Regions from separate parts of the Agromyces selenitireducens genome, predicted to be linked through region 1. Evidence: predicted binding sites of a transcription regulator. Region 1 holds the regulator's gene; each other region holds the start of a gene.
The links. Region 1 encodes LexA, which represses DNA repair genes until DNA is damaged. Its sites were predicted from a motif close to TCGAACANNTGTTCGA; they were not measured.

Region 1 (10,437 bases):
TCTCCGCGCGATCGGCCGCCTTCCTCACCCCGGAGGCCAACCCGTCGGAAGCCGATGCGATCATCTACCTCACCCGGCACATGCACTCCGCCGACGTGGGCTTCCTCTCCGCGTTCCACGACACGGCGGTCGCACGGTCGCGCACGGTCAACGCGATCGCGGTGCTCTCGCGCGCGGACGAGATCGGGGCGGGCCGCATCGACGCGCTGCTCTCGGCGAGGTCGATCGCCGAACGCTACCGCAGCGACGGGTCGTTGCGGTCCCTCGCGCTCGACGTGGTGCCGATCGCTGGGCTCCTCGCGCAGTCCGCGCGAACCCTCCGCGAACGCGAGTACGACGCGCTCCGCAGGCTCGCTCGCCTCGGCCGCAGCGCCCGCGAACGGATGCTGGTGTCGGTCGACCGGTTCGTCCGCGAGGACGCGCCGATCGACGTGACGGCGGAGGAGCGCCGGAACCTGCTCGAGCGCTTCGGGATGTTCGGGATCCGGATGGCGGCCGTGTCGATCCGCGCTGGGCACCACGACTCGACGGGCCTGGCCGACGAGCTCTATCGCCGTTCCGGGATGGACGACCTGATCCACCTGGTGGGCGGCCAGTTCCGGTCGCGGGCCGACGCGTTGAAGGCGAGTTCGGCGCTCGCGGCGCTCCGGGCGCTGCTCGCGGAGCGTCGGCCGACGGCTGCGCCCCTCATCGAGCGCTCGATCGAGCGGCTCGAGTCGAATGCCCACGAGCTCAGGGAACTGGCGCTGCTCTCGGCCGCGCGAACGAGCGGCCTCGGCCTCTCCCCGGCGGACTCCGCGGAGGCGGAGCGGCTCATCGGCGCAGCGGGCACCGGACTCGCCGACCGCCTGGGCCTGCCCGACGACGCCGCTCCGGAGGACCTGCACCGCGCTGCCACGGCCGCCCTGCAGCGTTGGCGGGCGCTGGCCGGCAGTCCGCTCCTCGACCGCGCATCCGCGGAGGCGTGCGACGTCGTCACGCGCAGCTGCGAGGCGCTCGTGATCGCGGCAGGGCCGGTCTCAGTGGAGCGTCGCCGGCTGCACCTCGCCCCGAGTGCGGAACCATCGGTTGGCGCCGGGGAGGAGGCTGGAGACCCAGGCGGCGACCGCGAGGCCGAGCCCGCCGAGGAGCAGCACCTCGACGAGGAGGCCGAACTCCGTGACGGTGAGGAAGGCGCTCCCGACGAGCGCCGCACCGGCGTGCACCAGGAGTAGCGGGAGCTGGACCCAGCGGGCCCCGCCGCGGCGGTTCAGCACCATCGCGAGCAGAATGGCCTCGACGGTCACGACGACGCCGAGGCTGGCGATGCAGGTCCAGTAGATGATGTCGACGAGTGACGAGATCGAGGCCTCGTCGTAGCCCGGCGAGAGCCGCAGCAGCGTCTCCTCGAGTTTCGCCGCGATCGACTCGTGCGACAGGAACGCGATCAGCATGGCCACGGCGACGGCGGTGAAGCTGAGCAGCCACAGCACCCGAGCGGTCCTGATCGAGCGCGGCGGCGGGACGATCTTGAGCACGGGCGGGCGCCGGTCGTCCGAGAGGGTGGGCCGTTCGGGAGGCGGGGCGAGGTCGTCGCCGTCGCCGTCGTCCCGGTCGGATCCCGTCGCGCTCGCGCGGGCCGACGGCGACTCCGCGGGATGCTGCGCGGGTGCGGCATCCGTCTCGACGTCGTCGAGCACATCGTCGTGGTGCGGCGGACGCTGGTTCCCCCCGGAGGCGTCGGTCATGCGGTCAGCCTACGGCAGGCGCCCCGGCGAGGGCGGTTCCGCCACGTCGGCGACCAGGCGGACCGTGAGCGAGTCGACGCCCGTCGCGATCGCGTCGTCCTCCGACCACCGCCGGGCGAGCCGCGTCGTGACGGCGTCGAGCTCGGTCCGGGTGAGTCCGGCGACCAGGCGCAGTCGCACGACGAGCTCCGGGCCGCGCAGCCTGGCATCCGGATCGCCGGCCTCGAGTTCGACGCCCACGACGGCGAGCTCGCCCGCGATCGAGCGCTCGAACGCGCCGCGCACCGCGTCGGACTCGAACGGCGGTCGCCAGTGCTGCTGCTGCGCGACCGACCACACGGCGGGCCTGCGCAGCACGAACTCGGTCGGGCTCGCCGGGTCGAGCACCACGAGCTCGGTGCCGTCGTCGGCCGCCGCGAGTGCGACGCGCACCCCGTCAGCCGGCACGGGACGCGCGACCGGGTTCCAGCGCGACATGGCCTCGACCGAGCCGAACACGGGCAGGACGCGGCGACCGTCGGGTCCTTCGACCGTGACGATCGAGAGCTCCTGGCTCTTGTCGACGGCGTGGCCGTGCGCGCCGACCTCGGTCCCGCCGTCGCCGAGTTCGGCGAGGAGCGGGATCAGCAGCCGCGACGCGCCGAACGCGGCGACCACGTCGGCCTGCCCCCCGTCGCCCGCGCGGAAGCGTGCGAGTGCGGCGGCGAGTTCGGGCGCCATCCGTCCGTCGTCGCCCGCATGCGGGTTCGACTGGAACGAACGGCCTGCCCAGGGCCGACCGGCCGAGTCCGCAGCCGGGTCAGTGGGATGCGACATCCAGCGCCTCGGGCAGCGTGAACGCGCCCGCATAGAGGGCCTTGCCGATGATCGCGCCCTCGAGCCCCTGGGGTACGAGCTGGCGGAGGGCGGCGATGTCGTCGAGGCTCGAGACGCCGCCCGACGCGATGACGGGTCGCCGCGTGCGCTCCATGATCTGGCGCAGGAGCTCGAGGTTCGGGCCCTGCAGGGTGCCGTCCTTCGTCACGTCCGTGACGACGTACCGTGCGGCGCCGGCGGCCTCGAGGCGATCCATGACCTGCCAGAGGTCGCCGCCGTCCTTGGTCCAGCCGCGCGCGGCGAGCGTGTGGCCGCGCACGTCGAGCCCGATGGCGATGGCCTCGCCGTACTGCGCGATGACGGACGCCGCCCACTCGGGGTTCTCGAGCGCGGCCGTGCCGAGGTTGATGCGCTTGGCGCCGATCTCGAGCGCGTGCTCGAGCGACTTGTCGTCGCGGATGCCGCCGGAGAGCTCGACGTTCACGCCGCGCACCTGCCGGATCACCTTCTTCAGCACGCCCGCGTTCGACCCGCGGCCGAAGGCGGCGTCGAGGTCGACGAGGTGGATCCACTCGGCGCCTTGGTCGGCCCAGTCCGCCGCGGCGTCCACGGGGTCGCCGTAGCTGGTCTCGGTGCCCGCCTCGCCCTGCGTCAGGCGCACCGCCTTGCCGCCCGCCACGTCGACTGCCGGAAGCAGTACCAGGCGGGGGCTCTTGCTGAACTCACTCATCACTGTCCTCGAATCGGATGCCGCGAGATTCGCGACTTCGGCACAGTCACAGCATCCTAGTCCGCTGCGGGCCGGTCATGGCGAACCGGTTCGTCCGCCCGCCTCAGGCGAGCGAGCCGATCCAGTTGGCGAGCAGTCGGATGCCGGCATCCGACGACTTCTCGGGATGGAACTGCGTCGCCGACAGCGGGCCGTTCTCGACGGCGGCGAGGAATCGCCCGCCGTGCCGGGCCCAGGTCAGCTTCGGCTGCGGGAACGGCGGGATGACGTCGAGATGCCATTCCTGTGCCGCGTAGGAGTGCACGAAGTAGAACCGCTCGTGCTCGATTCCGGCGAAGAGCACCGAGCCCTCATCGGGTTCGACGGTGTTCCAGCCCATGTGCGGCAGGACGTCCGACGGGAGCTCGCGTACGGTTCCGGGCCATTCGCCGAGCCCCTCGGTGTCGACGCCCCGCTCGACGCCGTGCTCGAACATGACCTGCATGCCCACGCAGATGCCGAGCACCGGCCGGCCGCCCGCGAGCCGCCGGTCGATGAGCTCGTCGCCGCGGACGGCCCGGAGCCCGTCCATGACGGCGGCGAAGGCGCCGACGCCGGGGACGACGAGCCCGTCCGCCTCCATGACGGTGCGGCGGTCGGCAGTGAGCTCGACGTCGGCTCCGGCACGCTCGAGCGCCTTGGCCGCCGAGTGCACGTTGCCCGAGCCGTAGTCGAGCACCGCCACGCGAGGCGTGGGGGTCACAGCGCGCCCTTCGTCGACGGGATGCCGGTCACGAGCGGATCGTACGCCTTCGCCTGGCGGAACGCGCGCGCGAACGCCTTGAACTCGGCCTCGGCGATGTGGTGCGGGTCGCGGCCGCCCAGCACGGTGACGTGGACCGTCAGCCCGGCGTTGAAGGTGATCGCCTCGAAGACGTGCCGCACCATCGAGCCGGTGAAGTGGCCGCCGATGAGGTGGAACTCGAACCCCGCGGGCTCACCGGCGTGCACGAGGTAGGGCCGGCCCGAGATGTCGACCACGGCCTGCGCGAGCGCCTCGTCGAGCGGCACGAGCGCGTCGCCGTACCGCGAGATGCCCCGCTTGTCGCCCAGCGCCTGCCGGATCGCCGTGCCGAGCACGATGCCGACGTCCTCCACGGTGTGGTGCACGTCGATCTCGATGTCGCCCTTCGCGCGCACGGTGAGGTCGGTCAGCGAGTGCTTCGCGAACGCCGTGAGGAGGTGGTCGTAGAACGGCACGCTCGTCTCGATGTCGCTCGTGCCGGTGCCGTCGAGGTCGATGGAGAGATCGATGCTCGACTCGCTGGTCTCGCGCTGCACGCGCGCGGTGCGAGTGGGGCGGTCGGTGGTCATGCGGTCATCCTATTCAGCGGGTCCGTGGGTTGCCGGGTGGTGGGTCAGGTCGTGGCGGAGCCGGGCGGCGTCAACGCCGCCATCGCCTCGAGGAAGGCGGTGGTCTCGGCCTCGGTGCCGGCGGTGACGCGAAGGCACCCGGGCAGGCCGATCTCGCGGATGAGGATGCCGCGCTCGAGCAGCGCCTCGAACACGGCGTGCGGATCGGCGACGCCGCCGAAGAGCACGAAGTTCGCGGCGCTGCGATAGGGACGATAGCCGAGCGCGCCGAGCTCGCGGCCGATGCGCTCGCGTTGCCCGCGGATCTCGTCGACCATCGCCAGCATCTCGCCGGAGTGCGCGAGCGCGCCGAGCGCCGCCGCCTGCGTGAGCGCCGAGAGGTGGTACGGCAGCCGGACGAGCCGGAGCGCGTCGACCACGGCGGGGTCTGCGGCGAGGTAGCCGACGCGCGCACCGGCGAACGCGAATGCCTTGCTCATCGTGCGCGAGACCAGCAGGCGCGGCCGGCCCTCGAGCAGGGTGAGCGCGCTCGGCGCGCCAGGCTCGGCGAACTCCTGGTACGCCTCGTCGACCACGACGACGCCGCGCGCGGCGTCGGCGACCGCGGCGATCGTCTCGATGGACAGCGGCGTGCCGGTCGGGTTGTTCGGCGAGCAGAGCATCACGATCTCCGGGTCGTGCCGTTCGATCGCGGCGACCGCCGTCTCGGGCGAGAGCTCGTAGTCGGCGTCGCGGTCGGCGGTGATCCAGCCGGTGCCGGTGCCCGAGGCGAGCAGCCCGTACATGGAGTACGTCGGCGCGAAGCCGAGCGCGGTGCGCCCTGGACCGCCGAATGCCTGGAGGATGTGCTGCAGCACCTCGTTGGAGCCGTTGGCGGCCCACAGCTGCTCGGGCCGGAGTCCGTGCCCCAGGTATCGTGCGAGCGCCAGCCGCAGGTCGCTGAACTCACGGTCCGGGTAGCGATTGAGGCCGATGATCGCGCCTGCGACGCGCGCGACGATGTCGTGCGCCACGTCCTCCGGGACGGGATGCGTGTTCTCGTTGACGTTGAGGGCGACGGGCACGGTCTTCTGCGGTGCACCGTACGGGGATTTGCCGCGCAGGTCGTCGCGGATGGGCAGGTCGTCGAGACTCGTCACCGATCAATGCTATCCGCGCGCGGCTGCAGCTCCCTCGGTGTGCGGCGGTCGATGACGTGCTCGCCGCGGCCGTCAGTCGACGACGGGGAGCGCGAGGCGCTGACCGGGCTGCACGACCGCGTCGGCGAGGCCGTTCAGGCGCATGATCTCGAGGATCACGTCGCGCGGGTCTTCGGATGGCGCGATCTGTTCGGCGATCACCCAGAGGGAGTCGCCCGTTCCGACGACGACGGTCTCGAACGTCGCGGGCGTAGCGCCGCCGTCGATGCCGGCGACGGCGCCGCCGGACGAGAGCGACCCGACCAGGACTCCGACGACGAGCGGCAGGGCGGCGAGGGCGGTCAGCACGATCCGGCCGCGGCGCGTCAGTCGCAGCCGCGAGCGCACGACGGGCCGGGCGAACTCGGGCATCGGCCGACCACCGGTCGACCCCATCAGCACTGCACTCACTCCGCACCTCCTCGGGATGGCTTCGCACCCGACCCTCGGCCGGGAAGGCCGGATGCGAAGCTGTGTTCCGAATATATCTTCGAACAATCGAACCTGCAAGGAGCCCGCGGGTGGGTTTCGGCCCCGGATTCCGCGACACACTCGAACAGATGTTTGTCGCGAGCGCGCTGGGCGGATACAGTTTCGAATGTCCGACGACAGTCGAACACCGACCACCGACATCCGGGCCATGGCGGCCCCGACGAGAGGCCAGCACGTGAGTATCGACACCGACCGGGCGCGCGGCACGAGCGGCCGGTCGCGTCGGCGCAAGACGCTGAGCGCCAAGCAGCTCGCGATCCTCGACGTCATCCGCGGCTCGGTCGCCGAGCGCGGGTATCCCCCGAGCATGCGCGAGATCGGCGACGCTGTCGGCCTCTCGTCGCTCTCCAGCGTCACCCACCAGCTCAACCAGCTCGAGCTCGCCGGCTACCTCCGTCGCGACCCGAACCGTCCCCGCGCACTGGAGGTGCTCATCGACGTCCCCGGCTCCGAGCCACGGCAGTCGACCGCCGAGCCCGCACCGATCGGCGACGCGACCATGGTGCCCCTCGTCGGGCGCATCGCCGCCGGTGTGCCCATCACGGCCGAGCAGCAGGTGGAGGAGGTCTTCCCGCTCCCCCGCCAGCTGGTCGGCAAGGGCGAGCTGTTCATTCTCAAGGTCGTCGGCGACTCGATGATCGACGCCGCGATCTGCGACGGCGACTGGGTCGTGGTGCGCTCGCAGCCCACCGCCGAGAACGGCGAGATCGTCGCGGCGATGCTCGACGGCGAGGCGACCGTCAAGGTCTTCCGCCAGCGCGACGGCCACACCTGGCTGCTCCCCCGCAACACGGCCTTCGAGCCGATCCTCGGCGACGAGTCCGAGGTGCTCGGCAAGGTCGTGGCGGTCCTCCGCGCCGTCTGACGCCGCGCCGCGACGCCACCGCGAACGACCGGCGGCGGATGCCACGGCCCACTGCCGCGGCATCCGCCCTCGCCTGCCGTCAGCCCGCGTTCGCGCCGACCGCGACGCGCTCGCGCACGGCGCGCGCGGCCTCGACGATGTTCGCCAGCGACGCGACCGTCTCGTCGTATCCGCGCGTCTTCAGGCCGCAGTCGGGGTTGACCCAGAGCCGGCCGGCCGGCACGCCGCCGACCGCGCGCTCGAGGAGCGACCGCACCTCGTCGACGCCCGGCACCCTGGGCGAGTGGATGTCGTAGACACCCGGGCCGACGCCGTGGTCGAAGCCGCTCGCGGCGAGGTCGTCGACCACCTCCATGCGGCTGCGCGCCGCCTCGATCGACGTCACGTCGGCGTCGAGCTCCCGGATCGCGTCGATCACGACCCCGAACTCCGAATAGCAGAGATGCGTGTGCACCTGCGTGGCCGGCGCCGCGCCGCCCGTCGCGAGACGGAACGACCCGACCGACCACTCCAGGTAGGCGTGCTGGTCCGCGCGCTTCAGCGGAAGCAGCTCGCGCAGAGCCGGCTCGTCGACCTGGATGATGCGGATGCCCGCGCGCTCGAGGTCGGCGATCTCGTCGCGGAGCGCGAGCGCGACCTGGCGCGCGGTGTCGCCGAGCGGCTGGTCGTCGCGCACGAACGACCACGCGAGGATGGTCACCGGGCCGGTCAGCATGCCCTTCACGGGCCTGTCCGACAGCGACTGGGCGTACTGCGACCACTCGACCGTCATGGGCGCGGGCCGCGCCACGTCGCCCCAGAGGATCGACGGGCGCGTGCAGCGCGAGCCGTACGACTGCACCCAGCCGTGCTCCGTGACCGCGAAGCCCTCGAGCAACTCGGCGAAGTACTGGACCATGTCGTTGCGCTCGGGCTCGCCGTGCACGAGCACGTCGAGGCCGAGGTCCTCCTGGAGCGAGATGACGCGGGCGATCTCCTCGCGCATGAGCTCGCGGTAGGCGGCATCCGTCAGCTCGCCCCTCACCAGCCGGGCGCGTGCACGGCGGATCTCGGTCGTCTGCGGGAACGAGCCGATCGTCGTGGTCGGCAGTGCGGGCAGATCCAGGTCCTCCTGTGCGGCGGCGCGTGCGTCGCTCGCCGCGCGCGAGAACGCGGCGTCGTCGAGCGCGGCGAGGCGATCGCGAACCGCCGGAACGCGGACGCCGGGCGCCGCGGCCCGCTCGGCCAGCGCAGCGGATGCCGCGTCGAGCTCAGCCTGGATCGCCGCTCGTCCGGCGACGAGGCCGCGTTCCAGGGTCGCGACCTGGGCGACCTTCTGGTCGGCGAACGCGAGCCAGCCGGCGAGCCCCGCGTCGAGCGCGGTCTCATCGGCCACGTCGTGCGGCACGTGCAGGAGCGAAGTCGACGTGGACACCGAGACGCTCCCGGAGAGGGTGCGCAGCGCCTCGACGCGGTCGAAGGCGCGGTCCAGGTCGCCGCGCCAGACGTTGCGTCCGTCGATCACGCCGGCGACGAGGGTCTTCGCGGCGAGTCCCGCCGCCGTCGCGGGATCGAGCTGCTCTGGCACCCGGCCACGCACCAGATCGAGCCCGATGGCCTCGACCGGCGCAGCCGCCAGGGCGGGAAGGGCGTCGCCGAGGCCGGCGTACGGGGCCGCGACGAACAGCAGCGGGCGGCGGGCGGCCGTGCCGAGCGCGTCGTAGGCGGCGCCGAGCGCCTCGATGACGCGGCCGCGCGGCTCGTCGATGCTCTCGCTCACGAGCCCGGGCTCATCGAGCTGCACCCACTCGACGCCGGCCCTGCAGAGCTCGGCGAGCAACTCGGCGTACACGGGCACGAGGTCGACGAGGCGGTCGAGCGGGCGGAAGCCCTCGGGCGCCCCGTCGGCGGCCTTGGCGAGCAGCAGGAACGTGACCGGTCCGACGAGGACCGGACGGGTGAGGAAGCCGGCCGCCTTCGCCTCGGCGAACCCGGCGACGATGCGCTCGGCGTGCAGCGCGAACGCGGTGTCCGGTCCGATCTCCGGGACGAGGTAGTGGTAGTTCGTGTCGAACCACTTCGTCATCTCGAGCGGGGCGTCGTCTCCCTCGCCTCGGGCGATGGTGAAGTAGCCCGCGAGGTCGATCGTTCCGCGTTCGTTCGCGAGGCGCCGGAACCGGTCGGGCACCGCGCCCACCGCGATCGCGGTGTCGAGCACCTGGTCGTAGAACGAGAATGACTCCGGGATCGATGAGTCGTCGCGGCCGAGGCCGAGCGAGGCGAGCCGGTCGCGCGTCGCCGCGCGGAGTCCGGCGGCGCGCGCCTCGAGCTCGGACGCGTCGATGCGGCCGGCCCAGAAGGCCTCGACCGCGTGCTTGAGCTCGCGGCGGCGGCCGATGCGGGGATAGCCGAGGATGGTTCCGGTCGGGAATGCGGGTGCGTTCATGATGTTCTCGTGTTCCTCTCGATTCCCGCGGGGGCGGGGGTGAGGAGGCCGAGCCGGTCCAGGACGGCGAGCACGGCCTCATGGCGGTTGAAGGTGTACAGGTGGAGGCCCGGTGCGCCGCCGGCGACCACCTCGTCGGCGAGCCGGGCCGCGAAGTCGACGCCGAGCTCGAACTGCGCGTCGGCGTCGGGCTCGATCGCGAGGGCGACCGAAAGCTCCTCCGGGGCGGGCACACCGGTGAGCTCCTGCAGTCGGGCGAGCCGCGTCGGCGACGTCACGGGCATGACGCCGGGCAGGATCGGCATGGTCACGCCGCCGGCACGAGCCCGCTCGACGAACCCGAGGTAGTCGTCCGCTCGCCAGAAGAGCTGGGTGATCGCGAGGTTCGAGCCCGCGACCTCCTTCGCGAGCAGCACGTCGACGTCGTGGTCCAGCCCGCGGGAGCGAGGATGACCGTTCGGATAGGCGGCCACGGCGACCAGTTCGGGCCGCGGGCGCTCGAGGATCCGCGATCCGCCCGGGACGCCGGGGACGCCCGCCTGCCCGAACGGCTCGCGCTCCTCCTGCACCCGGTGGATGAGCTGCACGAGCTCGGCGGCGCTCTCGAGGTCGCCGATCCCGGCGTCCGGGTCGGCGCCTGCGGGCGGATCGCCGCGGAGCGCGAGGAAGCTCGTCACGCCGGCGTCGAGGAACTCGCGCACCAGTCGGTTCGCCTCGGCGTGACTGGAGCCGACGCACGTGAGGTGCGCCATGGGCTCGACGTCGGTGTGCTCGAGCAGGTGGCGGAGGACCGTCAGCGACCGGTCTCGCGAGGAACCGCCGGCGCCGAACGTCACCGACATGAATGCCGG
Region 2 (10,437 bases), 400 kb from region 1:
CGTCGCCCGTGACGAGCAGGTCGAACGCCTCGAACGGGATGGCCGCGACGATGTCCTCGGCCATCGCGCGGACGGACATCGTCACGAGCGCGGTCGGGACAGCGGCGTCGCGCACCGACTTCAGCAGCGCCTGCGCGCCCGGTTGCCACGGCACGCCGTGCTCGGCGAGCTGCTCGCGCACGCGTGCGGTCAGTCGCGCGACGATGGTGTCGGCGTCGAGGTCGACGCCCGCCCGCTGGAACACGGCGGCGGCCTCCCAGAGGCCGGCGCCGACGACCTGCAGCGCGTCCTCGTCGGTCCAGTCACCGCCGAACTCGCGGACGAGTTCGCCCTCCGCCCGCATCCAGTACGGCTCGGTGTCGACGAGGGTGCCGTCCATGTCCCAGAGGACGGCGGCGGGGAGGGGTCTGATCACAACGGGCGATTCTATCCGCACGCCCTATTGTGGAGGTGAGCCCGGAGGTCCCGGGCTCGGGAAGCGGGGCGAACCGAGTGCACCAGCCGACCGGGTTCGAGGGCGGACGACTCCTCGTCGTCGCGTTCGAGGGGTGGAACGACGCAGGCGAAGCTGCCACCGGCGCCGCGAGGCTCCTCGCCGAACGACTCCGGCTCGCCGAGGTCGCCGCCGTCGATCCCGAGCTCTACTTCGACTACCAGTTCACGCGCCCCACGATCCAGGCCGAGCCCGACGGCACTCGCCGGCTGAAGTGGCCGGGTGCCGCGATCCTCGGCCCGAGCGGCATCCCCGCCGAGCCCGACGAGGAGGGCGTCACCGGCCCCGGCGCCGACACGCTGCACGTGCTCCTCGGGGCCGAGCCGGCCAGGACCTGGAAGGGCTTCGCCGCCGAGCTGGTCGATGCCGCGCTGTCGGCCGACATCGAGGGCATCGTGCTGCTCGGGGCGATGCTCGCCGACGCACCGCACACCCGGCCGCTCGCGGTGTTCGCCTCGAGCGAGAACCCGGAGGTGCGCGCCGCGCTCGGCGTCGAGCGGTCGTCGTACGAGGGGCCGGTCGGCATCCTCAGCGTCATCGCCGACCAGGCCGAGCGCGTCGGCATCCCGACGGTGTCGCTCTGGGCGTCGGTCCCCCACTACGTGCACAACGCACCCTCGCCGAAGGCCGTCCTCGCACTGCTCGGCAAGGTCGAGGAGCTCACCGGGCTCAGCATCCCCCGCGGCTCCCTCGAGGACGAGGCGAAGGAGTGGGAGGCGAGCGTCGACGCGCTCGCCTCCGACGACGACGAGATGGCCGGCTACATCCAGCAGCTCGAGCAGGCGCGCGACGCCGCCGACGCGCCCGAGGCATCCGGCGAGGCCATCGCGCAGGAGTTCGAGCGGTACCTGCGTCGACGCGGCGACCAGCCCGGCGGCGGTCCGTGGCGGCCACGCGACGGGGGCTGAGCCCACCGGCCGCTCCGCGGCATCCGCTCGCTGCTGCTACGCCCGCGCACTGCTAGAACGGCTGCAGGACGCCCGTGCCGAGCAGGACGAAGATCGTCGTCCCGAGCGCGATCCGGTAGATCACGAACGGCAGGAAGCTGCGCTTCGAGATGTAGCTCATGAAGAAGGCGATGACGAGCAGTGCGACGACGAACGCCACGACGGTCGCGACCGCCGTCTCGAGCGGGCCGTACACCGCCGGTTCGCCCCAGCTCTTGAACAGCTGGTAGAAGCCCGACCCGAACACCGCGGGAATCGCGAGCAGGAACGCGTACCGCGCCGCGGCAGCGCGCTCGTAGCCGAGCAGCAGGCCCATGGTGATCGTGCCGCCGGAGCGCGAGACGCCGGGGATGAGCGCGAGCGACTGGGCCAGGCCGAAGTAGATGCCGTGCGGGACCGTCAGGTCGTCGAGCTTGCGGCGCTTCGCGCCCGCCCAGTCGGCGAGGCCCAGCACGATGCCGAACACGATGAGCATCGTCGCGACGACGTACAGGGACCGGAAGACGGTCTCGATCTGATCCTGGAACAGCAGGCCGAGCACCACGATCGGGATCGAGCCGACGATGATGAGCCAGCCCATGCGCGCATCCGGGTCGTTGCGGGGCACGCGACCGGCCAGCGACCCGAACCAGTGGCGGATGATCCGCACGATGTCGCGCCAGAAGAACACGACCACGGCCGCCTCGGTGCCGAGCTGCGTGATCGCGGTGAACGCCGCCCCCGGGTCGGCCGCATTGGGCAGGAACTCGCCGAGGATTCGCAGGTGCGCGCTCGACGAGATCGGCAGGAACTCGGTGAGTCCCTGCACGAGGCCGAGGATGATCGCTTCGAGCAACTGGGTATCGCCTTCCGCCCTCCGGACGGCGGAGGGCACGGGACCGTCGTGGTCGGGAGTGGTGGGACGTACGTCGGTGCGCGGACCTCAGTACGCGAGCAGGAGGTCGCGGAGGACCCGCCTACCGAAGACTAGTGCGTCGAGCGGCACGCGCTCGTCGACGCCGTGGAACATCGCCGGGAAGTCGATGTCGGCCGGGAGCCGCAGCGGCGCGAAGCCGTAGCCGGCGATGCCGAGGCGCGAGAGCGACTTGTTGTCGGTTCCGCCGCTCAGGAGGTACGGGAACACGGTCGCCTCGGGATCGTGGGCCTGCAGGGCCTGCGTGACGGCGTCGACCAGCGGGCCTCGCGTCGGCGCCTCGAGGCCGACGTCGCGATGCACCGTCTGGATCTCGATGTCGGGGCCGATGAGCTCGCGGATCTCGGCGAGGACCGCGTCCTCCTCCCCCGGCAGGGTGCGGATGTCGACGAGCGCCTCGGCACGGTCGGGGATCACGTTGTGCTTGTAGCCCGCATCGAGCAGCGTCGGGTTGGACGTCGTGCGGAGCGTCGCGGTGATGAACCCCGACGCCGACCCCGTCGCGAGCGCGAGCTCGTCGGGCGACACCTGCTCCGGATCGACGCCGAGCGCGCCCGCGATCGCGGCGAGCAGCTCGCGCGTGGTGTCGGTGAGTCGCAGCGGCCACTCTCGGCGCCCGATCGCCGCGACCGCCTCGGCGAGCCGCGTGATCGCGTTGTCGCGCACCAGGCGCGATCCGTGCGCCGCAGTGCCGTGCGCGACGAGCCGAACCCAGAGGAGCGACTTCTCGCCCGTCTGCAGCAGGTACGCCCGTTCATCGCCGACCGTGATCGAGTACCCGCCGACCTCGCTGATCGCCTCGGTCGCGCCGGCGAACAGTCCGGGGTGCTCGTCGACCAGCCAGCTCGCACCGTACAGCCCGCCGGCCTCCTCGTCGGCGAAGAAGCCGAGCACGAGCTCGCGCTCGGGCAGCCTTCCCTCGGCGAGGATGTCGCCGACCGCGGCGAGGATCATCGCGTCCATGTCCTTCATGTCGACCGCGCCGCGACCCCACAGCATGCCGTCGCGGATCTCGCCGGCGAACGGGTCCACGCTCCAGTTGCGCGGATCGGCCGGGACGACGTCGAGGTGGCCGTGCAGCACGAGCGCGGGCTTGTCGGGGTTCGCGCCCGGAACGCGCGCGACCACGCTCGTGCGGCGCGGCGCCGCCTCGAAGACGGCCGGCTCGAGTCCCATCGCGCGCAGGCGCGCCTCGACGTACTCCGCCGCCTCGCGCTCGCCGTTCGAGCGGCCTTCGCCGTGGTTCGTGGTGTCGAACCGGATGAGGTCGCGCGCGATGACCCCGGTCTCGTCGAGGTCGTCGGGCAGGCCGGCGGCCGCTGCCGCGGCCTCCGCGGAGGTCGGTCGGGCGTCGGTCGGGGTGGTCTCGGCCATGCGGTCCACGCTAGCGTCGGCGGGCGTCCGCGCGTGTTCAGCGGGCCCGGAAAACCGTGCTAATGTCTTCTACGGCCGCTGAGGGATCAGGGGTCCACGGCAACGCGCGGGTGGCGGAAATGGCAGACGCGCTAGCTTGAGGTGCTAGTGCCCTAACGGGCGTGGGGGTTCAAGTCCCCCCTCGCGCACGCGTTGTCGAGAAGGCCGGATCTTCGGATCCGGCCTTCTCGCGTTAACGCGTGGTCGTGCACTGTGCAGAATTCAGGAGCGAACCGACGCCGCCACCCCCTGGGCGCGGTGTATCGCTCCCGGGAGGCCCTCCTCGCACCCTTCGATCCTGAATTCTGCACAGGGTCGAACGAGGGGAAGAGCCGAAGCGACCCCCGGTCGGGGGCGTGGACGCGTGGCATCGGCGACTTGCCGTATTCGAACATGTGTTCGAACATTGAGTGGTGACGATGACCGCTCCCCGACCCGGGCCGACCGCTTCCGCAGCGGCGGCGGGCCGGGTGGAGCGCGTCGAGGAACTGCAGGCGCGCATCCGCGGCATGCAGGCCACCCGGCTCGACTCGCGGGCCGTGCCGACGCATCCGGCGCTCGCCGCGGTGCTGCCGGGCGGCGCGCTCCGCGAGGGCGCGGTCGTGCAGGTCGAGGGGTCGGTCACGCTGCTCATGGCCGCGCTCGCGGGGCCGTCGCGGAGCGGGCGGTGGGTCGCGGTCGCGGGCATCCCCGAGTTCGGCGTCGAGGCGGCGGCCCGGTTCGGCGTCGACCTCGAGCGGCTCGTGCTCGTGCCCGATCCCGGGCGGCAGTGGCTGACGGTCGCGGCGGCGCTCGCCGACGTGATCCCGGTGGTGGCCGTTCGGCCAGTGGGGCGGCTCGCGCCGGCCGAGGCGTCGCGGTTCGCGGCACGGCTCCGGCAGCGGGGCGCGCTACTGCTCGTCGACGGCGACTGGCCGGGCAGCGACGCGCGGCTCGAACTCGAGCGGAGCGAGTGGTCCGGGCTCGGGCACGGGCACGGGCACCTCGCCGAACGCGAGGTGATGGTCCGGGTCACGGGTCGCGGGGAGGTCGGCCGGGGCAGCCGGCGGCGCCTGCGGCTGCCCGCGGGCGACCTGGGGTTCGCGGCGGTCGACGAGGGGGTCGAGGCGACCGCCCGCGGCGCGGCATCCGTCGCCCACGACGTCGGCGGCATGATGCACCGGCCCGACTTCGCGGCGAGGGCGTCGTGAGCGGGGCGGTGCGCACCATCGTGCTGTGGTGCCCCGACTGGCCGGTCCTCGCGGCGTGCCGCGAGCACGGCGTCGACCCTGCGCTCCCCGTGGCGCTCACCGAGAAGGGACTCGTGCACTCGTGCTCGGCCACGGCACGGCGCGACGGCGTGGCGCGCGGGTTGCGGCTCCGCGAGGCGCAGTACCGTTCGACCGCGCTCACGGTGCTCGAGTACGACGCGGCGCTCGACCACCGGGCGTTCGAGCCGGTCGTGCGCGGCATCGAGGCGATCGTGCCGGGCCTGCAGGTGCTCCGGCCGGGCACGCTCGCGATGCGTGCGCGGGGTCCGTCGCGGTACTACGGGGGCGAGGATGCCGCGGCGCGGGCGCTCCTCGATGCGGCGGCCGGGCTCGGGGTCGCCGGTGCCCGGGTGGGTGTCGCCGACGGCCCGTTCGCGGCCGAGCAGGCAGCGCGGGCCGGTCGCGGCACCTCGGTGCACGTCGTGCCGGCCGGTGGCGCGGCCGCGTTCCTCGCGCCGCTGCCGGTGTCGCTCGTGACCGACGCGCGCACGACGACGCTCCTGCACCGCCTCGGCGTGCGCACGCTCGGCGAGTTCGCGGCGCTGCCCGACGATGACGTGCGGCGCCGGTTCGGAGCGGCGGGCGCGTTCGCGCACGACCGGGCGGCGGGACGCGAGCAGTCTCGCGTGGCGCCGCGCACGCCGCCGCCCGACTTCGAGGTCGAGCAGCACTTCGAGCCCCCGCTCGAGCGAATCGACCAGCTCGCGTTCGCGTTCCGGGTGCGGGCCGAGGAGTTCATCGAGCGGATGCGGGCCGTGCGGCTCGTGTGCACCGGCATCCGCATCGAACTCGACGACGACCGTGGCGGGCACTCGAGCCGCAGCTGGCTGCACCCGCACTGGTTCACGCCCGCCGACGTGGTCGACCGCGTGCGCTGGCAGCTGCAGGGCGGGAGCACTGCCGATGCGGGGCTGGAGGCCGCGATCGTGCGGCTGCGGATCGTGCCCGAGCGCGTCGACTCCACGGGCAATCACGAGGAGGGGTTGTGGGGCGGCGGGCCCGACGAGCGCGTGCACCACGGGCTCACGCGCGTGCAGAGCATGCTCGGGCACGAGGGCGTCGTGACCGCGGCGGTCGGCGGCGGTCGCATGCTCGTCGACCGGCAGGTGCTCGTGCCGTGGGGCGATCGCGCACCCGAGCGTGGGGCGGCCGAGGCGCCATGGCCGGGGAGCCTGCCCGCACTCGCGCCTGCGAGCGTGTTCCGTGAGCGGATGTCGGTGGCGCTCGCCGACGAGGGCGGCACGCCGGTCGCCGTCGACGCCCGCGGGGCGATCTCGGCGGCGCCCGTCTCCTTCGCGGTGGCCGGCGCACGACCGTCGCCCGTTCGGGCGTGGGCGGGCCCGTGGCCGGTCGTCGAACGCTGGTGGGATGCCGAGCGGGCCCGGCGCGTGCACCGGTTCCAGGTCGTCGACCACGACGGCTGCGCGTGGCTGCTCGTGCGCGACGCCGACGGCTGGTGGGCCGAGGCGAGGTACGACTGATGGGCTGGAACAACCCCGAGATCCCGTGGTCGGAGCTCGAACGCCGGCTCTCCGACCGACAGCGACCGAGCACCTCGAAGGTGCTGGCCGACGGCGGCGACAGTCCGGGGTGGAGCCGGAAGCGGCATCCGTACCGCCCCTCGCAGGAGGCCGAGGAACGGCCGACCGGGCCGATCGTGCCGTACGCCGAGCTGCACGCGCACTCGACGTTCAGCTTCCTCGACGGCGCCTCGGGACCCGAACGGCTCGTCGAGGAGGCGCACCGCCTGGGCCTCACGGGCCTCGCGATCACCGACCACGACGGGTTCTACGGCATCGTGCGGTTCGCCGAAGCCGCCGAGGCGTACCCCGAGCTCGACACGGTCTACGGCGCCGAGCTGTCGTTCGGGCTCACCGAGCCGCAGATGGGCGCGGCCGACCCCGAGGGCGACCACCTGCTCGTGCTCGCCGCTCGAGAAGAGGGGTACCACCGGCTCGCCTCGGCGATCACCGCGGGCCAGCTCGCGGGCGGTGAGAAGGGCCGCCCGGTGTACGACCTCGACGAACTCGCGGCGCGAGCCGACGGCCACTGGGTGATCTCGACGGGCTGCCGCAAGGGTGCGGTGCGTCGGGCGCTCGCGGGCGCGGGCGGGGCGGATGCCGCGTGGCGCGAGCTCGACCGACTCGTCGCGCTGTTCGGGCGCGACCACGTCGTCGTCGAGCTCACCGACCACGGCGACCCGATGGACCAGGTGCGCAACGACGCGCTCGCGGAGCTCGCCGCCCGTGCGCGCCTGCCCGTGCTCGCGACGAACGCCGTGCACTACGCGACCCCCGATGAGCACCGGCTCGCGTCGGCGCTCGCCGCGGTGCGCGCGCGGCGCAGCCTCGACGAGCTCGACGGGTGGCTGCCTGCCTCCGACGGGTTGCACCTGCGCTCGGGCGCCGAGATGCTCGCCCGGTTCGACCGCTACCCCGGCGCGGTCGCGCACTCCGTGGAGCTCGCGCGCGACCTGACGTTCCGGCTGCGGAGCGCCCGGCCGAAGCTGCCCCGGCAGGAGGTCCCCGAGGGGCACACGCCCATGTCGTGGTTGCGCGAGCTCACGTGGCGCGGCGCCGAGCGGCGCTACCCGGGCGTACCCGGCCACGTGCGCGAGCGACTCGCGAAGGAGCTCGACGTCATCGAGCAGAAGGACTTCCCCGGCTACTTCCTGATCGTGCACGACCTCGTGCAGGAGGCCAGGCGCCGGGGCATCCTCTGCCAGGGTCGCGGCTCGGCGGCGAACTCGGCGGTCTGCTATGTGCTCGACATCACCGGGGTCGACTCGATCTTCTACGAGCTGCCGTTCGAGCGGTTCCTGTCGTCGCTGCGCGACGAGGAGCCCGACATCGACGTCGACTTCGACTCCGACCGGCGGGAGGAGATCATCCAGTACGTCTACGGCAAGTACGGCCGGCACAACGCCGCGCAGGTCGCGAACGTCATCAGCTACCGCCCGAAGGGCGCCGTGCGCGACATGGCGAAGGCGCTCGGCTACTCCACCGGCCAGCAGGATGCCTGGTCGCGCCAGGTCGAGCGCTGGGGCGCCGTCGTCGAGACGCAGGACCACGACATCCCGCCGGCCGTCGTCGAGCTGGCCGAGCAGCTGCTGACGTTCCCCCGGCATCTCGGCATCCACTCGGGCGGCATGGTGCTCACCGACCGGCCCGTCGGCGAGGTGTGCCCCATCGAGCACGCCCGCATGGAGAACCGGACGGTCCTGCAGTGGGACAAGGACGACTGCGCGTGGATGGGCCTCGTGAAGTTCGACCTGCTCGGCCTCGGCATGCTCGCCGCGCTGCAGTACACGTTCGATCTCGTGCGCGAGCACACCGGCGAGGAGTGGGAGCTCGCGACGCTCCCCAAGGAGGAACCGGCGGTCTACGACATGCTGTGCCGCGCCGATTCGATCGGGGTGTTCCAGGTCGAGTCGCGTGCGCAGATGGGCACGCTCCCCCGACTCAAGCCCCGCTGCTTCTACGACCTCGTCGTCGAGATCGCGCTCATCCGGCCCGGGCCGGTGCAGGGCGGTGCGGTGCACCCGTACATCCGCCGCCGCACGGGCGAAGAGCCGGTCGCCTACCTGCACCCGAAGCTCGAACCGGTGCTGCGGCGCACGCTCGGGGTGCCGCTGTTCCAGGAGCAGCTCATGCAGATGGCCGTCGCGGTCGGCGATTGCGACGCGGCCGACGCCGACCTGCTGCGCCGGGCGATGGGCTCCAAGCGCGGCGTCGAGAAGATCGAGCGGCTGCGCGCGAAGCTCTACGCGGGCATGGAGCGCAACGGCATCGCCCCGGACGTGGCCGACGCGATCTACGAGAAGATCGAGGCGTTCGCGAACTTCGGCTTCGCCGAGAGCCACGCGATCAGCTTCGGGCTGCTCGTCTACGCGAGCTCGTGGCTGAAGCTGCACTACCCGGCCGCGTTCCTCGCGGCGCTGCTGCGCGCGCAGCCCATGGGCTTCTACTCGCCGCACACCCTCACGGCCGACGCACGGCGGCACGGGGTCGAGCTGCTCCGGCCCGATCTCGCGCGGTCGGGCGTGCACGCGGGGCTCGAGGCGGCCGGCACGGCCGGCACGGCCGACCCCGATGAGACGGCGTCGGATGCCGCGGCGGGGGCACGCGGCATCCGTCGCCCCACCGGCATGCCGGGCTGCGCCGACGCCACCCAGCCACCCATCGGCCCGTTCGACCGCGACGCGCCCGACCGCTCGACGGAGCACCGCCGCGACGGCGCGTTCGCGGTGCGGCTCGGCCTCGCCGACGTCACCTCGATCGGGGCGAAGGTGGCCGAGCGGATCGTCGCCGAGCGCGAGCAGCACGGGTCCTACCGCGACATGGCCGACCTGTCGCGTCGCGCCGACCTCGACGCGGCCCAGCTCGAAGCGCTCGCCGCGGCGGGTGCGTTCGAGTGCTTCGACCTGCAGCCCAGGCAGGCGCTGTGGCTCGCGGGCGAGGCCGCGCAGGACCGCGCCGACTACCTCCCCGGCGCGGTCGTGGTCGTGCAGCCGCCGCTGTTGCCGCTGCTGAACGACGCCGAGCAGGTCGTCTACGACCTGTGGGCCACGGGCATCTCCCCCGACGACCACCCGATCCGCCACGTGCGCGACCGGCTCGACACGCGTGGCGTCGTCCGCATCGATCGGCTGACCGAGGCGGAGTCGGGCCGGCGCATCGAGGTCGGCGGGGTCGTCACGCACCGGCAGCGTCCGGCGACCGCGAGCGGCATCACGTTCATGAACCTGGAGGACGAGTCCGGCACGCTCAACGTGATCGCGAGCGTCGGCGTCTGGACGAGGTACCGCCGCATCGCCCGCGAGGCGCCCGCGATGGTCGTGCGCGGCATCCTCGAGCGCTCACGCGAGGGCGTCGTGAACCTCGTCGCCGACCGCTTCGAGCCGCTCACCGTGTCGACGTCGAACCGGTCGCGCGACTTCCGCTGAGTCGCGCGGTGGACCCTGCAGCCGCGCGACAGCGGCGATACGCTGGAGCATGGCCGTGCGCACCGTCGCATCGGCAGGCTGACGGAGCGTTCCCGTGGCCCGGCCGACGCGTGCACCGCTCATCACGACGGCGTTCGTCGCCCTCGCGGCAGCCGATCTCGCCTACTTCACCGCCGACGGCATGGCGATCTTCGCCTTGCCGCTGTACGTCGTCGGCCCGATCGGCGGGAACGAGGCCGCCGCAGGTATCGCCTTCGGCGCGTTCGCGGTGTCCGCCCTCGTGCTGCGGCCCATCGCCGGGCGGCTCGCCGACCAGTTCGGTCGCCGACCGCTGCTCGTCGGCGGCGCCCTGCTCGCTGCCGGCGCCCTCGCGCTCACCGCGACCGCCGACTCGCTGGTCGTCGTCGTGGCGCTCCGCCTCCTGGGCGGCGTCGGCGAGGCCGCGTTCTTCGTCGCGAGCTTCGCCGCGCTCGCCG
Region 3 (10,437 bases), 1.7 Mb from region 1:
TGACGCGCGCCCCGTGCAGCTCATCGCCGGCGGCTCCGGGGTGGTGCCGCTCTACGCGATGGCGCAGGCGCACGCCGACGCCGACGATCCGACGCCGTTCCGGCTGCTGTACTCGGTGCGCACCCCCGACGACGTCTACTTCGCCGACGAGTGGGCGGCGCTCGCCACGGCATCCGCACCCCTGCAGCTGGGCCTCGTGTACACGCGGCGTGCGCCCGACGGTTGGTCGGCGCCGCCCGGGCGCATCACGCGCGAGGCGCTGGCCGCCGCCGTGATCCCGCCCGCCGAACGGCCGCGGGTCTACGTGTGCGGCTCGACGGGCTTCGTCGAGCGCGTCGCCGACTGGCTCGTGGAACTCGGCCACGAGCCCCGCGACATCCGCACCGAACGATACGGAGGCACGTGATGACCGGTCACCTCGACGGCAACGCCCTCGCCGGCCCGCTCGCCGACTTCTTCTCGTTCGACATCACCACCACGACGGGCCGGTGCAACGGATGCGGCACCGTCGCCGAGTTCGCGCGCGCGATGGTCTACGTGAGCGGCGCCGGCACGGTCGTGCGATGCGCGACGTGCGACAACGTGCTCGCCGTGCTGGTGGACACGGGGGAGCGGGCATGGATCGACCTCGCCGGGGTCAGCGCGATCGAGGTGCGGAGGTAGCTCAGCCGCGCAGGATCGACGCCATCTTCTTGCCGCGCGCGACCTCGTCGACGAGCTTGTCCATGTACCGGATCCGCTGCATGAGCGGATCCTCGATCTCCTCGACTCGGACGCCGCAGATCACGCCCGTGATGAGCGTCGCGTCGGGGTTGAACGCCGGCGCCTTCGCGAAGAAGGCCTCCATGTCGCGACCGTCGGCGATGGCCTCCTCGAGGCTCGCCTGGTCGTAGCCGGTGAGCCAGCGGATGACCTGGTCGACCTCATCCCTGGTGTGGCCCTTCCGTTCCGCCTTCTGCACGTAGAGCGGGTGGATGCGCGCGAAGCTCATCCCGAAGATCCGGTGTCCGGCCATGATGCGGTGTCCCTTGGTTCGATCAGTCGGTTCGATCAGTCGGTTCGATCAGTCGTCGATGACGTCGAGGCCCTGACGCTCCAGGGCGTCGAGGTGGTCGCGCATGGCCTGGACCTGCTCGGGCGGGTGCCCCGCCCAGTCCACGACCTCGCCGATGACGCGCACCGGCTCGCGCGTCCGGTACGACCGTGTGGGGTTTCCGGGGAACCGCTTGTCGGTCACGTTCGGGTCGTCCTCGAGAGAGCCCGTCGGTTCCACGAGGTAGATGCGGCCGCGGCCCTCGCCCGCGGCGAGTTCGGCGCCCCACACGGCCGCGTCGAGCGTCTCGGTGAGGTAGACGTGGTTCGCCGTCCGCTCGCGGCCGTAGTTCGACCGTCGGCCCGGTTCGAGCACCTCGCCGATCGTCAGGTCCGCCTTCGTGCCATGCAGGTAGGCGCCCGACTCATGGATCTCGAACGGCGTCGGTGCGTTCGTCATGTGCACACACTCCCTATGTCGTTCGGATCGGGACTCTAGCCCATGTTCGCGGCGCCGACGAGTGCGGTCGTGATGCACGCTGGTGGAGCGATGCGCCACCGATGCAGCTCAGAACGGCGGCCCGGTGCTCGACCCTGCACTCCCCGAGGACGCGGCGCTCGATGACCCGTCGCTCGAACGCGCCGACACCCGTGCTAGTCGGGGTTGCGCGGCTCGAACCGCTGTCGGCGCCATGGGACTCGGCGCTGCGGGACGCTGCGCTGCGGGACTCGGCACTGCGGGACTCGGCACTGCGGGACTCGGCACTGCGGGACGCTGCGCTGCGGGAGTCGGCACTGCGGGACTCGGCACTGCGGGACGCTGCACTGCGGGAGTCGATACCGCCGGAATCCGCACCGCGGGTTCCGTGAGATGTCTTCGCCCGGCCGGGGATCGCCATTCGAGGGTGCCGTCGCCGAGGTGTGCGACCGACCACGAGGTCTCGTGCTTGAGGTGGTGGTGGGCGGGGCAGAGGTGGGCGAGGTTGTCGAACGCGGTGCGGCCGCCACCGGCCCAGTCGTCGGTGTGGTCGAGGTCGCAGCGCACGGCGCGCCGGGCGCAGCCGGGGAACCGGCAGGTCTGGTCGCGCACCTGCAACCATCGGCTCAGGTCGGCCGGAGGCCGGTACGTCGTGCGATCGACATCGAGCACCGTGCTCCTCACCGGATGCGTGAGCAGGCGCGTGAACGACGGCGCATGTGCAGCGAGTTCTCGCGCGGTGTCGGCATCGATCGGCCCGTATCCGTCGAGTTCACCCGGCAGATTTTCGCCGAGCAGTGTGAGCACGGGCACGGTGACGTGCACGGTCGGCCGGATCGTCGCGGCGGCGACGTGGAACGCATCCCCGACGGGCGGGACGCCGTCGAGCAGCAGGTCGCGGGCGACGTCGGCGCGAAGTTGATCGAGCGTTCGTGATTCCTGGTCTTCCACGCGGGCGATTGCCGGCCCGCCGGGATGATCGCGACCCGACGACGGTGCAGGATCAGCGTGTCGTCGGCCGGAAGCTTCGCCGGCGATGCGGTGGATCCGGTCGTGGATCACCAGCGCGTCGGCGGCGGAGAGGTGCAGGTGAAGCCAGGCCATTCCGTTGCGGGCGGGCTCGAGTTCGATCCGACGCTCCGCACGGGCGCGTGCATGCCGCTCGGCGAGCGTCTCGGCGAGGACTTCCTCCCTCAGCCGACGTGCGATCCGTCGCAGCCCGGCCGCGGTCGTCGACTCGGCGCGGAACGCGAGGTCGCGGTCGAGGCGGCTCCGTGCAGTGGTGTCATCGAGATCGGTCGTCTCGTCGATGATCACGCGCGTGTGCGCTTCGTCGATGGTCCCCGCGCGGAGTGCGGAGAGTGCCGCCGGCAGCCGGTGCGCGAGCTCCCACGCATCGGAGACCCAACGCTGCATCGTGCGCTCCGGGACGCGCAATGCGGTGGCGAGTTCGGCCACGACCGCTCGACGTGCGAGCTCCCGACGCTGCCCGGCAGACACCGCCGGGGACGTGAACGCGACCGCGCTGCGCTCGGCGTAGTCGACGGCGAGGTTGATCACCTCGACGCGGACCGCCGCCTGCATCGCTTCGATCCTCCGTGCCTGCACGGCCGCGTCGACGAGTGCGCCGAGGCCGTCTTGCGTGAGCGCGTAGGCCGATACCTCGGCGGCCGCGACCGGCTCTGCGGGCGGCTCGGCGATCGCGGTGGGCATGCGTCCATCCTACCGAGATTCGAACATATGTTCGACCGTTGTGAAGAACTCGGCGGCCGGAATCGAGGGGGTCGGACGCGGTCGCGCAGCAGGCGGAGGTCGCCGGTGCGCGGGAGTTCGGGGGGCATCGATCAGAAGGCTTCGCCTGTCATTGCCGACGCTGACCAGGCGCCAGGCGCCAGGCGCCAGGCTCCCGGCGACGGTCAGCCGTAGTCCGCGGTGATCGAGCGGGTTCGACCGTCGAGTCGGACCGATCCGCCGTACGGGAGGATCCACTGCGGCCGCGTGTGACCGAAGGGAACTCCGACGCAGACGACGGCTCGATCGTTGTAGCGGGCGATCTCGGCGATCACCGCATCGCGCTGTGCGGCGCGCCGGCGAGCGCGCTCTGCAGCCGGAGGGATGTCCTCGGGAGTGCTCACGGGCGGTCGAGCGACGATCACTCCGTCGACGGCGGCGAGGACGCCCCGTTCCCCGAGTGCCCGGACCCACCGCTGGATCAGTGCCGCCGGCGGCAGCTCCTCGCTGGATTCGAGGAGCAGGATCGCCCCCTCGAGGCGTTCGAGCGGCGGCAGGCGATCGGCCATCGCGAGCTGGTCGACGACCTCGAGGCATCCGCCCCAGGTTCGGCCCGTCGCAACGCGCGCCGGTCCCGACCAGGTCCACGGTTCGGTCCGCTCGCGCTCGCCGAAGTCGGTGAGGGCGCGATCCGAGCGCCAGTCCCGCCCGAAGTCCTCCGATTCCCCGGGGTCGACGATCTCGAGCTCGCCGCCGTCGAAGAGGGCTGCCCTGAGCGAGGCGAGGTGGATGTCGTCGATCCGCGGTCCCGGACCGAGGTGCACCTGCGTCGATCCGCCGTAGTACGCGGGGATCCCGAGTGACCACAGCCAATTCGACAGGTTGGTGTTGTCGCTGTAGCCGACGAACATCTTCGGATCCGCAGTGGCGAGGTCGGCGTCCAGGTGGGGGATGACCGTGATCTGGTCGTCGCCCCCGATGGTCGCGAGGATGGCCCGGATGCTCGGGTCGGCGAACGCGGCGTTCACGTCGGCGGCGCGAGCCTCGGCGGAGGCGTCGAGCAGGCGGGTCGTCGGGTACTCCACCGGCACCAGTCCGGTCTCGGCGACGAGTCGACGCATGGCCTGTTCGTGGACCGCAGGCGCGAACCCCGGCGCCGCCCAGGCCGGTGACAGGATCGCGACCCGGTCACCCGGAGCGAGCTTGGGTGGGGATGCGAACACGGGCACGGGCACCTGCCCATCCAATCACCGTCGCGAGGTGTCGACGACCCACCGCCGAAGCAGCTCAGAACGGCGGACCGATGGTCGAATCGCCGGTTCGGTGAGATGCGGCCGTCCGGCCGGTGATCGCCATTCGAGGGAGCCGGCGCCGAGGTTGTGCGAGGCTGTCCGCGTGTGGATCGGGTGGATCGAGTTCGACCTGCTGCTCGGCGCCGTGCACTCCCTGAAGGAGAAGCGCGGCGTGCTGCGGCCCGTGCTCGCCGAGTTGCGACGAGCGACCGAGGCGTCGGTCGCCGAGGTGGGCGCGCAGGACCTGCATCGCCGCGCAGCCATCGGCGTCGGGGTCGTCAGCTCGGAAGCCGAGCGCGTCACCGAGGTGCTCGATCGGGCCGAACGGCTCGTCGCCGCGCATCCCGAGTTCACGCTGCTGTCGGCGCGACGCGGCCTGCGTCGCAGCGACGACGACTGATTCGCGCTGCGTCCGTAGGCCGGCGAGTGTCCATGAATCGCCGAGCCGCAAAGTGCGACCCGACCGTTCGTGGACGCTCGCCGGCGTCACGCGACGCGCGCGCCGTCCTTCCACGTCTCCGCGACGAGCGGCACTCCGGGTCGGTACGCCAGGTGCACGTGCGAGGGCGCGTCGAGCAGCGTGAGGTCGGCGCGCGCGCCGGGCCGCAGCGCGCCGACATCCGTTCGCCGCAATGCCGCCGCCCCGCCCGCGGTCGCCGCCCAGACGGCTTCGGCCGGGGTCATGCCCATGTCGCGAACCGCGACCGCGATGCAGAACGGCATCGAGCTCGTGAAGCTCGACCCCGGATTGCAGTCGCTCGCGAGCGCCACGGTCACGCCGGCGTCGATGAGGCGACGGGCGTCCGGGTACGGATGCCGGGTCGAGAACTCCACGCCCGGCAGCAGCGTCGCGACGGTGCGGGAGCCCGCGAGCGCAGCGACATCCGCGTCGCTCAGGTAGGTGCAGTGGTCGACGGATGCCGCGTCGAGCTCGACCGCGAGCCCCACCCCGTCGCCCTCTCCGAGCTGGTTGCCGTGCACCCGCACCCCGAGGCCCGCCTCGCGGCCAGCCTCGAGCACGCGCCGCGACTGGGACGCGTCGAACGCGCCGCGCTCGCAGAACGCGTCGACCCACCGCACGTACGGCTTGCATGCCTCGAGCATCTCGCCCGCGACGAGCTCCACGTAGGCGTCGGCACCGCCCGCGCGCTCGGTGAAGTCGGCCGGCACGACGTGCGCGCCGAGGAACGTCACCTCGTCGGTCACCTCGCGCGCGAGCCGCGCGAGGCGTTCCTCGTCGACGACCGAGAGCCCGTACCCCGTCTTCACCTCGAACGTCGTGGTGCCCTGCCGGTGCAGCTCGCGGACGAACCCCGCGAGGCGGGCGCGCAGCTCGTCGTCGGTCGCCGCGCGCGTGGCCGCCACGGTCGAGCGGATGCCGCCGGCCTCGTATGCGCGCCCGGCCATGCGGGCCGCGAACTCCTCCGCCCGGTCGCCGCCGAACACGAGGTGCGTGTGCGAGTCGACGAAGCCCGGGATCACGGCCCGCCCGCCCGCGTCGACGACCTCGATGCGGTGCGGGTGCGACGAGCCCTCCGCCGCGCCCGTCGGGTGGGCGATCCCGGCGGCGTCGGCGGACGGCCCGATCCACGTGATCACGCCGTCCTCGGCGAGCACCGCCGCGTCGCGCACGATCCCGAGCGGGCCGCCCTCGCGGCCGGGCGCGGGGTCGTTCGTGACGAGCTCTCCGATGCCGGTGACCAGCAGCCGCGAGGCGGCGACGGGAGGCCGCATCCGTCAGCCCTCGAGCATCGGCACGCGCAGGCCGCGCTCGCGGGCGACCTCGACCGCGCGGTCGTACCCGGCGTCGACGTGGCGCATGACGCCCGTGCCCGGGTCGTTGACGAGCACGCGAGCGATCTTCTCGGCGGCGAGGTCGGTGCCGTCGGCGACGATGACCTGCCCGGCGTGGATCGAGCGGCCGATGCCGACGCCGCCGCCGTGGTGGATCGACACCCAGGTCGCGCCCGACGCGGTGTTCAGCAGTGCGTTGAGCAGCGGCCAGTCGGCGATCGCGTCGGAGCCGTCGGCCATGGACTCGGTCTCGCGGTACGGCGACGCGACCGAGCCCGAGTCGAGGTGATCGCGCCCGATCGCGACCGGCGCCGAGAGCTCGCCGGAGGCGACCATCTCGTTGAACTTCAGCCCGGCGAGGTGCCGCTCCTTGTACCCGAGCCAGCAGATGCGGGCGGGCAGGCCCTCGAAGTGGACCTTCTCGCCGGCCTGTTCGATCCACCGGCGCAGGTGCGCGTCCTCCGGGAAGAGCTCGAGGATCGCACGGTCGGTCGCGGCGATGTCGGCGGGGTCGCCCGAGAGCGCCGCCCAGCGGAACGGCCCCTTGCCCTCCGCGAAGAGCGGGCGGATGTACGCCGGCACGAAGCCGGGGAAGTCGAACGCGTGCTCGTAGCCGCCGAGCTCCGCCTCGCGGCGGATCGAGTTGCCGTAGTCGAACACCTCGGCGCCCTCGGCCTGGAAGCCGACCATCGCCTCGACGTGCTTGGCCATCGAGCGGCGGGCGAGCGTCGTGAACTCGTGCGGGTCGGATGCCGCGAGCGCGTGCCACTCTTCGACGGAGACACCCTCGGGCAGGTACGACAGCGGGTCGTGCGCGCTGGTCTGGTCGGTCACGATGTCGATCGGCACCCGGCGTTCGAGCAGCTCGGGGAAGACCGTCGCGGCGTTGCCCACGACGCCCACGCTGAGCGCGGAACCCGAGGCCTTCGCCGCGAGCGCGCGCTCGACCGCGGCATCCAGCGACGGCGCGACCTCGTCGAGGTAGCCGTGCTCGACGCGGCGGTGCAGGCGTGTCTCGTCGACGTCGACGATGAGCACCGCGCCGCCGTTCATCGTGACCGCGAGCGGCTGCGCGCCGCCCATGCCGCCGCAGCCGGCGGTCAGCGTGAGCGTGCCGGCGAGCGTCGCGTTCGCGACATCCGCTGCCCCGCGCTTCTCGGCGAGCGACCGGGCGACGGCGCCGAACGTCTCGTACGTGCCCTGCAGGATGCCCTGCGTGCCGATGTAGATCCACGATCCGGCCGTCATCTGGCCGTACATGGTGAGGCCGAGCTGCTCGAGGCGACGGAACTCGGGCCACGTCGCCCAGTCGCCCACGAGGTTCGAGTTCGCGATGAGCACGCGCGGCGCCCACTCGTGGGTGCGGAACACGCCCACGGGCTTGCCGGACTGCACGAGCAGCGTCTCGTCGGACTCGAGTCCTTCGAGCGTGCGCACGATCGCGTCGTATGCCTCCCAGTTGCGGGCGGCCTTGCCCGTGCCGCCGTAGACGATCAGGTCGTCCGGGCGCTCGGCGACCTCGGGGTCGAGGTTGTTCATGAGCATGCGCAGCGGCGCCTCGGTCTGCCAGCTCTTCGCGGTGAGCTCGGTGCCGCGCGCGGCGCGGACGGGGCGGGGACCGGCGACGGCGCCGGTCGAGAGGGATGCAGCAGTGGTCATGCTCCGATCACACACCGTCGACAGGGTGCGGGCAACGGATGCCACGGGCACGCTGTCCGGGATCCCGGACGCGCTCGGCCTGGCCGGTCGTTCGACTCAGCCGAGCTCGACGCCGCGCGCCGCCATGAACGGCACCGCGTCGACCGCGGCGCCGTCGATCCGCACCTCGAAGTGGAGGTGGCAGCCGGTGGAGGCGCCGGTGCTCCCGACCACGGCGATGAGCTCGCCCGCCGCGACCACCTGGCCCTCGTCGACGAGGAGGCCGCCCTCCTGGATGTGCGCGTAGCCGGTGGAGACGCCCGACCCATGGTCGACGAGCACCCAGTTGCCGTAGGTGCCGTTCGGCCCGGCCGCGACGACGGTGCCGCCGGTCGCCGCGTAGATCCCGGTTCCGCACTGCGCGGCGATGTCGGTGCCGCGGTGGAACTCGTTCACGCCCGCGACCGGTCGCATCGGTCGCGGTCCGAACACGTCGGATATGGTGCCCGTGACCGGGTTCGCCCAGCCCTGCTCGCTCAGCTGCCCGACGTCCTCGGGAAGGGTGTCGACGATCGCGACGCTCTCCGCCGCGACGCGCGACTGCAGGCCGTTCAGCTCCGCGCGGGCGGCCGAGACGGCCCCCTGTGCTGCATCGACCGCGGCTTCGAGCTCGTCGATCGGGACGGCGTCGACGGCGAGCCATGCGGCGGCGGCGCGCTCCTCGGCCTTCAGCGCCTCGTCGTCGCGGCGCTCGGCGATCTCGCGCAACCGCTCGGCGTCGCCCGAGAGCTGCTCCATGCGCTCGAGTCCGCCGAGACCGGCGAGGAGGTCGTTGCCCGCGCCGAACGCGGCGTCGATCGAGGTCAGCGCGGCGCCGTCGCCGCGCGTCGCGGCGAGGTAGGCGGCGGCGGCGCGCTCGGCGATCCCGCGGGCCTCCTCGGCGCGCTCGTCGAGTCGTTCGGCGACGGCTCGCGCGACCTGCTGCGTGGTGCGACCCGCGTCGAGTGCGGACTCGGCATCACGGAGGTCGGCGATCGCGCGCTCGAGCTGGGTTCGGAGGCCGATGAGCGCGGTGACCTGGACGTCGTCGCCGCCCGTCTCGACCAGCGACATCTCGGCGACGGGGCCCTCGCCGCGGAGCACGTACGGCGCCGTGGGCGCAGGCGTCGGAGTGACCGACGGTGCCGGAGCGGTCGGCGCGGGGGTCGGGGTCGGCGTGGGCGTCGGGGTCGGCGTGGGCGTCGGTGTGGGCGTCGGTGTCGGTTCCGGCGTCGGTTCCGGCGTGGGCTCGGGCGTCGGTTCCGGCGTGGGCTCCGCGGTCGGCTCGGGCGTGGGCTCCGGCGCCGGCTCGACGGGTTCCGGTGCGGGCTCGACCGGCGCAGGTTCGACCGGTGCGGGCTCGGTCGTCGGTTCCGCGGTGGGTTCCGACGTCGGCTCGGTCGTCGGCTCGGCCGTCTCGCTCGTGACCGTCGTCTGGTCGGTCTCCGACGCGAACGCCGGACCGACGGGGACGAGCGCGAGCATGAGGCTGCCGGTGATGGCGGCGACGGCAAGCGCGCACCGCCGGGCGGGCCTCGCTCGGAACGGGTCGTGCTCGTCGGTGCGCTGTTGCATAGGGGCTTTCCGTCGTCGACGGTCATCGTCGGCGATGCCCCAGTCTTTCACCGGGTCGGGGGACGCACAACCTCACTCCGGCATCGAAACCTCCCCAGTCCGGGGAGCGGCCGCGGGATCCGTTCAGCCGATGTCGACGACGGATGCCGCCCGCCGCGCGACCTCGCCCGAGAGCACCGCGCCGACGAGCGCCTCGATCTCGGGCGCGACGAACCGGTCGGGCCCCGGCGAGCCGCCGTGCTCGACCGCGAGTGCGACGACGACGCCCGTGGCCGCGCCGGGCTCGAGCGGGGCGCGCAGGGCGATGCCTCGCGACGCCGTGAGCACCTCGATCGCGAGCACGCGCGCGAGCCCGTCGATCGCGCGGCGCAGCTTGCGCGCGGCGTGCCAGCCCATCGAGACGTGGTCCTCCTGCATGGCCGACGACGGGATCGAGTCGACCGACGCGGGCGCGGCGAGGCGCTTGAGCTCCGACACGATGCCGGCGGCGGTGTACTGCGCGATCATGAGCCCGGAGTCGACGCCGACCTCGTGCGCCAGGAACGGCGGCAGTCCGTGGTTGCGGGCCTTGTCGAGGAACCGGTCGGTGCGCCGCTCGCTCATCGAGGCGACATCCGCCACCGCGATCGCGAGGAAGTCGAGCACGTACCCGACCGGCGCGCCGTGGAAGTTGCCGTTCGACTCGACGCGTCCGTCGAGGGTGAGCACGGGGTTGTCGACCGCGCTCGCGAGTTCGGCCTCGGCGACGGATGCCGCGTGCGCGAGCGTGTCGCGCGCGGCACCGTGCACCTGCGGAGCGCATCGCAGCGAGTAGGCGTCCTGCACGCGCGTGCACTCGGGACCCTTGTGGCTCGCGAC

Region 2: a site for LexA is predicted at 4,154-4,169, ahead of imuA' (DnaE2-dependent mutagenesis accessory factor ImuA'). Genes of this name have one in related genera too.
Region 3: a site for LexA is predicted at 3,243-3,258, ahead of ACULK4_RS15820 (HNH endonuclease signature motif containing protein). Genes of this name have one in related genera too.

The regions. Positions count from the first base shown of each region.
Region 1 covers NZ_CM188259.1:1,642,139-1,652,575, reverse strand. The annotation lists gene ACULK4_RS07705 (dynamin family protein) at 1-1,214, shown strand, start outside; gene ACULK4_RS07700 (SseB family protein) at 1,737-2,543, opposite strand; gene priA (bifunctional 1-(5-phosphoribosyl)-5-((5-phosphoribosylamino)methylideneamino)imidazole-4-carboxamide isomerase/phosphoribosylanthranilate isomerase PriA) at 2,527-3,273, opposite strand; gene hisH (imidazole glycerol phosphate synthase subunit HisH) at 3,377-4,015, opposite strand; gene hisB (imidazoleglycerol-phosphate dehydratase HisB) at 4,012-4,626, opposite strand; gene ACULK4_RS07680 (histidinol-phosphate transaminase) at 4,671-5,765, opposite strand; gene ACULK4_RS07675 (LysM peptidoglycan-binding domain-containing protein) at 5,838-6,215, opposite strand; gene lexA (transcriptional repressor LexA) at 6,445-7,161, shown strand; gene metE (5-methyltetrahydropteroyltriglutamate--homocysteine S-methyltransferase) at 7,241-9,586, opposite strand; gene ACULK4_RS07660 (methylenetetrahydrofolate reductase) at 9,583-10,437, opposite strand, start outside.
Region 2 covers NZ_CM188259.1:2,041,822-2,052,258, forward strand. The annotation lists gene ACULK4_RS09490 (HAD family hydrolase) at 1-415, opposite strand, end outside; gene ACULK4_RS09495 (PAC2 family protein) at 493-1,401, shown strand; gene ACULK4_RS09500 (undecaprenyl-diphosphate phosphatase) at 1,454-2,314, opposite strand; gene ACULK4_RS09505 (M20/M25/M40 family metallo-hydrolase) at 2,363-3,661, opposite strand; tRNA gene ACULK4_RS09510 (tRNA-Leu) at 3,832-3,915, shown strand; gene imuA' (DnaE2-dependent mutagenesis accessory factor ImuA') at 4,186-4,956, shown strand; gene ACULK4_RS09520 (DNA polymerase Y family protein) at 4,953-6,497, shown strand; gene ACULK4_RS09525 (error-prone DNA polymerase) at 6,497-9,961, shown strand; gene ACULK4_RS09530 (MFS transporter) at 10,056-10,437, shown strand, end outside.
Region 3 covers NZ_CM188259.1:3,367,753-3,378,189, reverse strand. The annotation lists gene ACULK4_RS15840 (ferredoxin reductase) at 1-406, shown strand, start outside; gene ACULK4_RS15835 (DUF6510 family protein) at 406-663, shown strand; gene ACULK4_RS15830 (DUF2200 domain-containing protein) at 665-1,015, opposite strand; gene arr (NAD(+)--rifampin ADP-ribosyltransferase) at 1,064-1,492, opposite strand; gene ACULK4_RS15820 (HNH endonuclease signature motif containing protein) at 1,601-3,223, opposite strand; gene ACULK4_RS15815 (S66 family peptidase) at 3,427-4,470, opposite strand; gene ACULK4_RS15810 (DUF503 domain-containing protein) at 4,637-4,933, shown strand; gene hutI (imidazolonepropionase) at 5,020-6,267, opposite strand; gene hutU (urocanate hydratase) at 6,271-7,986, opposite strand; gene ACULK4_RS15795 (M23 family metallopeptidase) at 8,083-9,579, opposite strand; gene hutH (histidine ammonia-lyase) at 9,703-10,437, opposite strand, start outside.